DNA from 2 places in the Mesorhizobium sp. Cs1321R2N1 genome. Region 1 is predicted to be linked to the other one. Evidence: predicted binding sites of a transcription regulator. Region 1 holds the regulator's gene; the other holds the start of a gene.
The links. The regulator HrcA, encoded in region 1, represses chaperone genes, less so after heat shock. The targets are predictions, from matches to a motif close to GTTAGCACTCNCNNNNNGNGAGTGCTAAC.
Positions count from the first base shown of each region.

Region 2: O7A61_RS27665 (co-chaperone GroES) is a predicted target of HrcA. The motif match lies at 2,477-2,505, and genes of this name have one in related genera.

Region 1 is NZ_JAPYKP010000092.1:8,692-13,105, reverse strand. Features, by position in the region: gene O7A61_RS21170 (PQQ-dependent sugar dehydrogenase) at 1-972, opposite strand, end outside; gene O7A61_RS21165 (hypothetical protein) at 1,056-1,253, opposite strand; gene hrcA (heat-inducible transcriptional repressor HrcA) at 1,394-2,476, opposite strand; gene rph (ribonuclease PH) at 2,701-3,417, shown strand; gene O7A61_RS21150 (VOC family protein) at 3,600-4,010, shown strand; gene rdgB (RdgB/HAM1 family non-canonical purine NTP pyrophosphatase) at 4,010-4,414, shown strand, end outside.
Region 2 is NZ_JAPYKP010000161.1:5,080-9,493, forward strand. Features, by position in the region: gene O7A61_RS27655 (hypothetical protein) at 34-258, opposite strand; gene groL (chaperonin GroEL) at 319-1,950, opposite strand; gene O7A61_RS27665 (co-chaperone GroES) at 2,008-2,322, opposite strand; gene O7A61_RS27670 (usg protein) at 2,665-2,943, shown strand; gene O7A61_RS27675 (ATP-binding protein) at 3,046-4,414, opposite strand, start outside.

The DNA.
Region 1 (4,414 bases):
GTGGCGCGGGTCCTCATTGTTGCCGATGTAATACCACGGCCAGCCATAGAAGGCACCTTCCCTGACCGTCGTCGCGTATTCGGCCGGCGTATTGTCGCCCAGCGCATCGCGCTCGTTGACGACGCACCACAGCACGCCGGTCGCCGGCTGCACGGTCATGCCCGAACAATTGCGCAGCCCGGTGGCGACGATGCGTCCATTCCTGCCGTCGGGGTCGAAAGCCCGCACCTCGGCCCGGCCCGCCTCGGAACCCCAACTGGCGCCGAGCGGCTTCGACTTGACCCAGGCGTCGAGCCCGCCTCTGGGTCTTTTGCCCATGTCCTCCGCGATATTCGAGCCGGAGCCGACGGAGAGGTAAAGTGTCTTGCCGTCGGGGGAAAAGGCGATGTCGCGGGTCCAGTGGTGGCTCGAGGGGATGTCGTCGACAATAGTTTGCGGTTCGCCCGAGGCCTTCAGATCTCCATTGCGGTAGGCAAAGCGCACGATGCTGTCGCTGTTGGCGACATAGACCCATTGCGGGTCATTGCCGGGTGGATGGAAGGCGATGCCATAGGGCTGGTTGAGGCCGCCGGCGAAGATGCTTTTCTCCGCGGCTTTCGCGCTTCCGTTCGTCAGCCGATAGACACGGACCTGGTTGGCTTCGCTGTCGGCGACGAACAGGTCGCCGTTCGGCGCGACACGCACGACACGCGGATTGTCGATGCCGGACGCAACGAGTTCCGCCGAAAAGCCGGGCGGCAATTGTGGCTTGGCGCCTTGCGGCCTCTCCGTGAGGCCGGCGCCGTTCGAGGCGGATTTGGTGACATAGGGTCTCGGCAGGTCTTCCGGCTTGATCAACCGGCGCACGCCGGGCTTATCCGCGCGCCAGTCGCCGAAGGCCGCCGGGCCTTTGAGCACGGGCCGGTCGGCCTGCTGGGCGAGAGCTGCGGTCGTGAGAAACAGTGCCGACATCGCCAGTCCGGCCAATCGCATCACTTCCTCCACCCGGTCGTGAAGGAAATTAACGATCGGCTTGTCCGTGGGTTCCGTCACGCACGGTGAGCAAACTTCCGGGATCAGGTCCCGGCAGCGTAGAAATCGTCGTCCAGGCGCTTTTCCAGTTCCACGAGATCGGCCGGCAACGGCAGGCCCATGGCGCGCATTTCCCGCAGTTTTTCGCGCAGCTGTTCCTGAATTTCGTGCTGGTCCTCCGGCTGGTTGACCATTTCTTCGAGCAGCAGGCTGATCTGGGCCTTGAATGATTCCAGCGCCATTCTTTTTCTCCTTTGCAGCCGGTCTTTCGGTGTCGCACCAAAGGTATGTCGAGATTCGGGTCAGGCCGAGTCGAAAACGGTGGCACCGGAAGCGCAGGTATCAGCCGTTTGCAGGCCGGCATCACCTGAATATCAATGCCTTAGCGCAGCATACGGGAAATCAGCTGCGCCGTATAATCAACCATCGGTACGATGCGGGCATAGTTGAGCCGGGTCGGGCCGATGACGCCGAGCGCGCCGACGACGCGGGCGTCCTTGTCGCGATAGGGCGCCACCACCAGCGACGAGCCCGACAGCGAGAACAGCTTGTTTTCCGAACCGATGAAGATGCGCACGCCCGATCCCTCCTCGGCTAGGTCGAGCAGCTGGATCAATCCATCCTGCGTCTCCATGTCCTCGAACAGGTGGCGCAGCAATTCGATGTCGGCCTGGGCGGTGACGTTTTCGAGCAGATTGGCGCGGCCGCGCACGATAAGCCGGGCCGGCAGGCCGCTTTCGGCGCCCGCCCACACCGCCAGTCCCTTCTCGACGAGGTCCTGCGACAGCGTGTCGAGCGCCGCCCTCGTCTCTTCCTTGATGCGGGCGATCTCGGTGCGCGCCTCGGCCAGCGTGCGGCCGCGGATATGTGCGTTGAGGAAATTCGAGGCCTCGTGCAGCTGCGAGACGGTGATGCCGGCGGGCAGCTCGACGACGCGGTTCTCGACATCGCCATTCTGCGACACCAGCACAGCAAGCGCCTTGGTCGGCTCGAGCTGGATGAACTCGATGTGCTTCAGCGCCACCTCGTTCTTGGCGGCCAGCACCAGGCCGGCGCCGCGCGACATGCCCGACAGCATCTGGCTGGCCTCGGTCAGCATGTGCTCCAGCGTCGCGCCCGAGCCGGAGGCCCGCACCTGCGCCTCGATGGCGCGGCGCTCCTCGTCGGAGAGGTCGCCAAGCTCCATGAAGGCATCGACGAAGAAGCGCAGGCCAGCCTGCGTCGGCAGACGCCCGGCCGAAATGTGCGGCGCGTAGATCAGCCCGAGATGCTCGAGGTCGCTCATCACGTTGCGGATGGTAGCCGGCGACAGCGAGGACGGCAGGATGCGCGACAGGCTGCGCGAGCCCACGGGCTCGCCGTCCCTCAGATAGGAATCGACGATGCGCCGGAAGATGTCGCGCGAGCGCATGTCGAGCGATTGAAGCGCGGGCGACTGCGACGCGGGATCGACTGGCTTGGTCATTTGGCCAAAAACCTCCGGTTCAAGGATATAGACTTCGTTAGGCCGCGCGCAACCGGTGTCTGTGCCGGATCACCCCGGGCTGTCTGTGTCGGATCACCTCGGGGTCTGTGCCAGATCACCTCGGTGTCTGTGTCAGATCGCCGGTCCGTTTTTCTTTGCGCGCTGCCCCCCTTGCGTCTAAAAGCCGGCCACGATTTCAAGAAACTGACAAGAAAGCAGGCCGAATGCGCCCCTCCAAACGCCAATTCGACGAAATGCGCGCCATCTCCTTCGAGCGCGGCGTCTCCAAACACGCCGAAGGCTCCTGCCTGGTGAAGTTCGGCGACACGCATGTCCTGTGCACCGCGAGCCTCGAGGAAAAGGTGCCGGGCTGGATGCGCAATTCCGGCAAGGGCTGGGTCACGGCGGAATACGGCATGCTGCCGCGCTCGACCGGCGAGCGCATGCGCCGCGAGGCCTCCGCCGGCAAGCAGGGCGGCCGCACGCTGGAGATCCAGCGCCTGATCGGCCGCTCCTTGCGCGCCGTGGTCGACCTGCAGGCGCTGGGTGAACAGCAGATCACCGTCGACTGCGATGTCATCCAGGCCGACGGCGGCACCCGCACCGCTTCGATCACCGGCGGCTGGGTGGCGCTCTATGATTGCCTGCGCTGGATGGAAGCCCGGCAGATGGCCAGCGTTTCGAAAGTGCTGAAAGACCATGTCGCGGCGATTTCCTGCGGCATCCATGACGGCCAGCCGGTCATCGACCTCGATTATGTCGAGGATTCCTCGGCCGGCACCGACGCCAATTTCGTCATGACCGGCAAGGGCGGCATCGTCGAGATCCAAGGCACCGCCGAGGGCGAACCTTTCTCCGAGGACCAGTTCGGGACGCTTATGGGCCTGGCCAAGAAGGGCATTTCCCGGCTGGTCAGCCTGCAGCAGATGGCGGTGGCGTAGGGTTTAATGCCGAGCTTGAACGCCTCCCTCTGGCCTGCCGGCCATCTCCCCCTCAAGGGGGGAGATCGGATACGGTTTCGGCCTTCGCTGGTTTTCAGCGTTGCTGGGTGTGCGACAACATCGAAATTGCCAATCTCCCCCGTTGAGGGGGAGATGCCCAGCAGGGCAGAGGGGGGCGCCTCGTGACTCCCTCCGCCATCCTGGAATCCGCCCTCTACGTCACCGATCTCAATGCCGCTGAGCACTTCTACACCGACGTCCTCGGCCTCACCCAGCTCGGCAAGGTCGACGGCCGCCCCCTTTTCTTCCGCAGCGGCCCTGGCGTCCTGCTCGTCTTCAACGCCGAGGCGACCAAAATTCCGCCCGCACCAGACGCGAAGCTGAAAGTGCCGCCGCATGGCGCGGTCGGCGAGGGTCATCTGTGCTTTGCCGCCAGCGCCGCTGAAATCGACGGCTGGAGAACACATCTTCAGGCGAAGAAAATCGCCATCGAAAGCGAATTCGAATGGCCGCAAGGTGGCCGTTCGATCTATATACGCGACCCCTCGGGCAATTCGATCGAGTTCGCCGAGCCAAGAATCTGGGGCCTTTGATGCATTCACCAAACCTCCATACGCTAGATGGCAAGAAGATCGTCGTTGCCAGCCACAACGCCGGTAAGCTGCGCGAATTCGCCGACCTGATGGGTCCATTCGGCTTCGAGGCGAAGTCGGCCAAGGAGTATGGCCTGCCCGAACCGGACGAAACCGGCACCACCTTCGAGGAGAACGCCTACATCAAGGCCTTCGCCGCCGCAAAGGCGACCGGCCTGCCGGCGCTGTCGGACGATTCCGGCCTCTGCGTCGACGCGCTCGACGGCGCGCCCGGCGTCTATACCGCCAACTGGGCCGAGACGCCGGAGGGATCGCGCGATTTCGCCATGGCCATGCAGCGCACCGAAGTCGCGTTGCAGGAAGTCGGCGCCGCCACGCCCGAACGGCGCACGGGCCGCTTCGTC
Region 2 (4,414 bases), on a different contig from region 1:
ACACGGTGAATGGGATTGGCCGCCTTTCGGCGTTCAGCCGCCGGCCGATGCCTCGGACTCCTCCGACACCTGTTTCGCCGCCAGGAACATCAGGGTCGCGGCAGCGGTGCGCCGCTTCCAGCCGGCGGCTTCGGCCATGTCGAGCAGTCCCGCCAGCAGCGGCTTCAGCACGCTGCGGCATTCGGTTTCATAGGCCAGGAACTCCTTTGTCTGATATGTCGGCGCGGGCACGGGCCCAAGGCCAGCCATTGCATCCATGTCTCTCTCCCTCAACTGATGCCCGCTCCCTCGAGGGGAGCGGGCGGACTGACCGGGACCTTAGAAGTCCATGCCGGCGCCGGCCGGCATCGCCGGAGCGGCGGCTTCCTTCTTCGGCTTCTCGGCCACCATCGCCTCGGTGGTCACCAGAAGGCCGGCGACCGACGCGGCATCCTGCAACGCCGTGCGCACCACCTTGGCCGGATCGATCACACCCTGGCCATAGAGATCGCCGAACTCATTGGTCTGGGCGTTCCAGCCCCAGCCGAACTCGCTCTTTTCGCGCAGCTTGCCGACGATGATCGAGCCTTCCGCGCCAGCATTTTCGGCGATCTGGCGAACAGGCGTCTCGATGGCGCGGCGCACGATCTCGACACCGGTCTTCTGGTCGGCATTGTCCGTCTGGACAGCATCGAGCACCTTGCTGGCTCGAAGCAGCGCGACGCCGCCACCGGGCAGCACGCCTTCCTCGACGGCCGCGCGGGTCGCGTGCAGGGCATCGTCGACGCGGTCCTTGCGCTCCTTGACCTCGACCTCGGTCGAGCCCCCGACGCGGATCACCGCGACACCGCCGGCAAGCTTGGCCAGCCGCTCCTGCAGCTTCTCGCGGTCATAATCGGAGGTGGTCTCCTCGATCTGGGCCTTGATTTGCGCGACGCGGCCCTGGATCTCTTCCTTGCGCCCGACGCCGTCGACGATGGTGGTGTTTTCCTTTTCGATCACCACCTTCTTGGCGCAGCCCAGCATCTCCAGCGTCACATTCTCGAGCTTGATGCCGAGGTCTTCCGAAATCGCCGTGCCGCCGGTGAGGATGGCGATATCCTCCAGCATGGCTTTGCGGCGATCGCCGAAGCCCGGCGCCTTGACGGCCGCGACCTTGAGGCCGCCGCGCAGCTTGTTGACGACCAGCGTCGCCAGCGCCTCGCCCTCGACATCCTCGGCGATGATCAGCAGCGGCTTGCCCGACTGCACCACCGCTTCCAGTACCGGAAGCAACGCCTGCAGGTTGGAGAGCTTCTTTTCATGGATCAGCACGTAGGGCTCTTCGAGTTCGACGCGCATCTTGTCCTGGTTGGTGACGAAATAGGGCGAGAGATAGCCGCGGTCGAACTGCATGCCCTCGACGATTTCGAGTTCGGTCTCGGCGGTCTTGGCTTCCTCCACGGTGATGACACCTTCATTGCCGACCTTCTCCATCGCCTCGGCGAGGAAGCGGCCGATCTCGGCGTCGCCATTGGCGGAGATGGTGCCGACCTGTGCGATCTCGTCGTTGTGGGTCACCTTGCGGGCGTTGGCCTTCAACTCGGCCACGACAGCCTCCACCGCCTTGTCGATGCCGCGCTTCAGGTCCATCGGGTTCATGCCCGAGGCAACGGCCTTGGCGCCTTCCTTGACGATCGCCTGAGCCAGAACGGTCGCGGTCGTGGTGCCGTCGCCGGCAATGTCACTGGTCTTGGAGGCGACTTCGCGCACCATCTGCGCGCCCATGTTCTCGAATTTGTCCTCGAGCTCGATTTCCTTGGCGACGGTGACGCCGTCCTTGGTAATGCGCGGCGCGCCGAACGACTTGTCGATGACGACATTGCGCCCCTTCGGGCCGAGCGTCACCTTCACCGCATTGGCCAGGATATCGACGCCGCGCAACATCTTCTCGCGCGCTTCGGTATGGAATTTTACCTCTTTGGCAGCCATTGGATCACTCCTCTATCTAGGCAGCATTCGTTGACTGGTGGATTTTCGAAGAACCCGTCAGGCGGCCTTCTTCACTTGCGCGGTCTGTTCGATCACGCCCATCACGTCGCTTTCCTTCATGATGAGCAGGTCCTCGCCATTGAGCTTGATCTCGGTGCCGGACCATTTGCCGAACAGGATACGGTCACCGACCCTGACATCCAGTTCGGTCAGCTTGCCGCTGTCGTCACGCGCGCCGGGACCGACGGCGATGACTTCACCTTCCTGCGGTTTCTCCTTGGCGGTATCGGGAATGATGATGCCGCCGGAGGTCTTTTCCTCGGCCTCGATGCGGCGGACCAGGATACGGTCATGCAATGGACGGAACGCCATGTCGTTCTCCTCTTGGGACAAACAGGTTTGAGGTTCCTCCGCACCGGACCGGCAATTGGACCGGTGCGGGGTGCGGCGACCCTTTGTCAGGCATCGCGCGCGCATATCGAGCTAGTCTTGCCATTTTTGGGTTTCAAGAGGTCGGCCAAAAAATTTTAGCACTCACCCTGAGAGAGTGCCAACCGGCTGTTATCGCGTGGTTATTCTGCCTCGCGCCGGGAGCTGCCGCTTGAAGTTCCGCCGCGGTTCAACAAAATATCCGCGGCCGGCGCAATCGCGGGCGCCGGAACCGCTCGCCCGCTCAAGGAGTTGGTTGCAGACGGCCGCCGAAAGGAGACATGAATGGTTGAAAATGTCAGCAAGGAGTTCCGCCTCCAGATGGAAGGCTATGGCCTGACCACGGCGCAGATTCATTATCATCTGCCCGACCATCCGAACCTGCTGCAGCTTTATGTCTGGCAGGACTACGATCTGGCGCCGGAGTTCCCCGAACTCAAGGGGTTCCTCTCCTATTGGGAGCGCGAACTCGAGGGACCGCTTCACTCCGTCCGCGTCGCCCACCACCGGCTGATCACCCCATCGGAATGGCGAGCCATCGAAGGCGTCATCACCATCCAGTAAAGCGTCCTCGATGGCTGGCTCTCACCGGAAATAGATAAGCGACCGGCCGGTCTTGCCAAGGTACTTGCGTGACAGCCCGAGGTTGAAAACTTCATAACCCTCTTACAGCGCCAGGCTCCCCTGCTCCGCCTCCTCGGCACTGGGGTCGCCGGGCGCCGTGGCCCAGGCGAGTTCGACCAGCGTCACCGTGCGCCGGCCGGCGCCGTCGAGCTGGCAGACGATCAGACCCTGCTCCTCGATATAGGTGAGCAGCCGCCGGGCCCGGCGCATGGAGTGCGAGCCATAGGCGCGGGCGATCGCGCCATCGCTCGGGCACGGCCAGCCCTCCTTCGCCGCGCGCGCGATCATCATGAACACGCCCTGCATGTCCTCCGGCAGCAGCGAGGCGCGCACCGAGACGTCGCGCCACACATCGTCCTCGCTAGTTTCAGACCCCAGCCCGGCACGGGCGCGCGTCAACATGCGGCGGAATGCGGGCAGATCAGGCACGACCGAGGCGAGACCCTCGATGCGGCAGCGTACGACGAACTCCTGGTAGAGCACGCCGATCACGCGGAAGCCTGCGTCAGGTTGTGCAAGAATAGCGCGCAGCACGCGGTCCACCCGCTCGCGCCGCTCCGCCAGATCCTCGGCACTGATTTGCGGCTCCGCCGGTTCGGGGCGGATGTCGCGCGGCGCCGATTTCGCCGCCATCAGCTGCTCCAGCAGGTCCGGCGACGCCACCCGGCGTGGCGCGCGCATCGTCTCCGGCGGCGGGGCGGCCAGGATGATGGCGCGGGCATCCTCGAGCCCCGCCTCCGGCAGCGGCATCAGCCTGGGCGTGCCGTTGCGCGGGCTGGTGTCGGTCGGGCCGATGCGCAGGCCGAGCGGCCGCCGCGACAGCGCCGGCCCCAGCGCCATGAACTGCCCGCGCTCCAGATCGCGAAAGGCTTCCGCCTGCCGCCGCTCCATGCCCAGGAGATCGGCGGCGCGCGCCATGTCGATATCGAGGAAGGTGCGGCCCATGAGGAAGTTGGAGGCTTCCGCCGCGACGTTCTTGGCGAGCTTGGCCAGCCGCTGCGTGGCGATGATGCCAGCCAGCCCCCGCTTGCGGCCACGGCACATCAGATTGGTCATGGCGCCGAGCGAGAGTTTGCGCGCCTCGTCCGACACCTCGCCGGCCACCGCCGGCGCGAAAAGCTGCGCCTCGTCGACCACCACCAGCATCGGGTACCAGTGGTCGCGCGCGACCTCGAACAGCCCGCCGAGAAAGGCGGCGGCCCGCCGCATCTGGTTCTCGGCATCGAGCCCTTCCAGGTTGAGCACGGTCGAGACGCGATGGATACGCGCCCGCTCGCCGGCCGCCTGCAGCCCGCGCTCGGTATGCTCCTCGGCATCTATGACCAGATGGCCGTAGCGTTCGCCCAGCGAAACGAAGTCGCCTTCGGGGTCGATGATGGTCTGCTGCACCCAAGGCGCGCTCTGCTCCAGG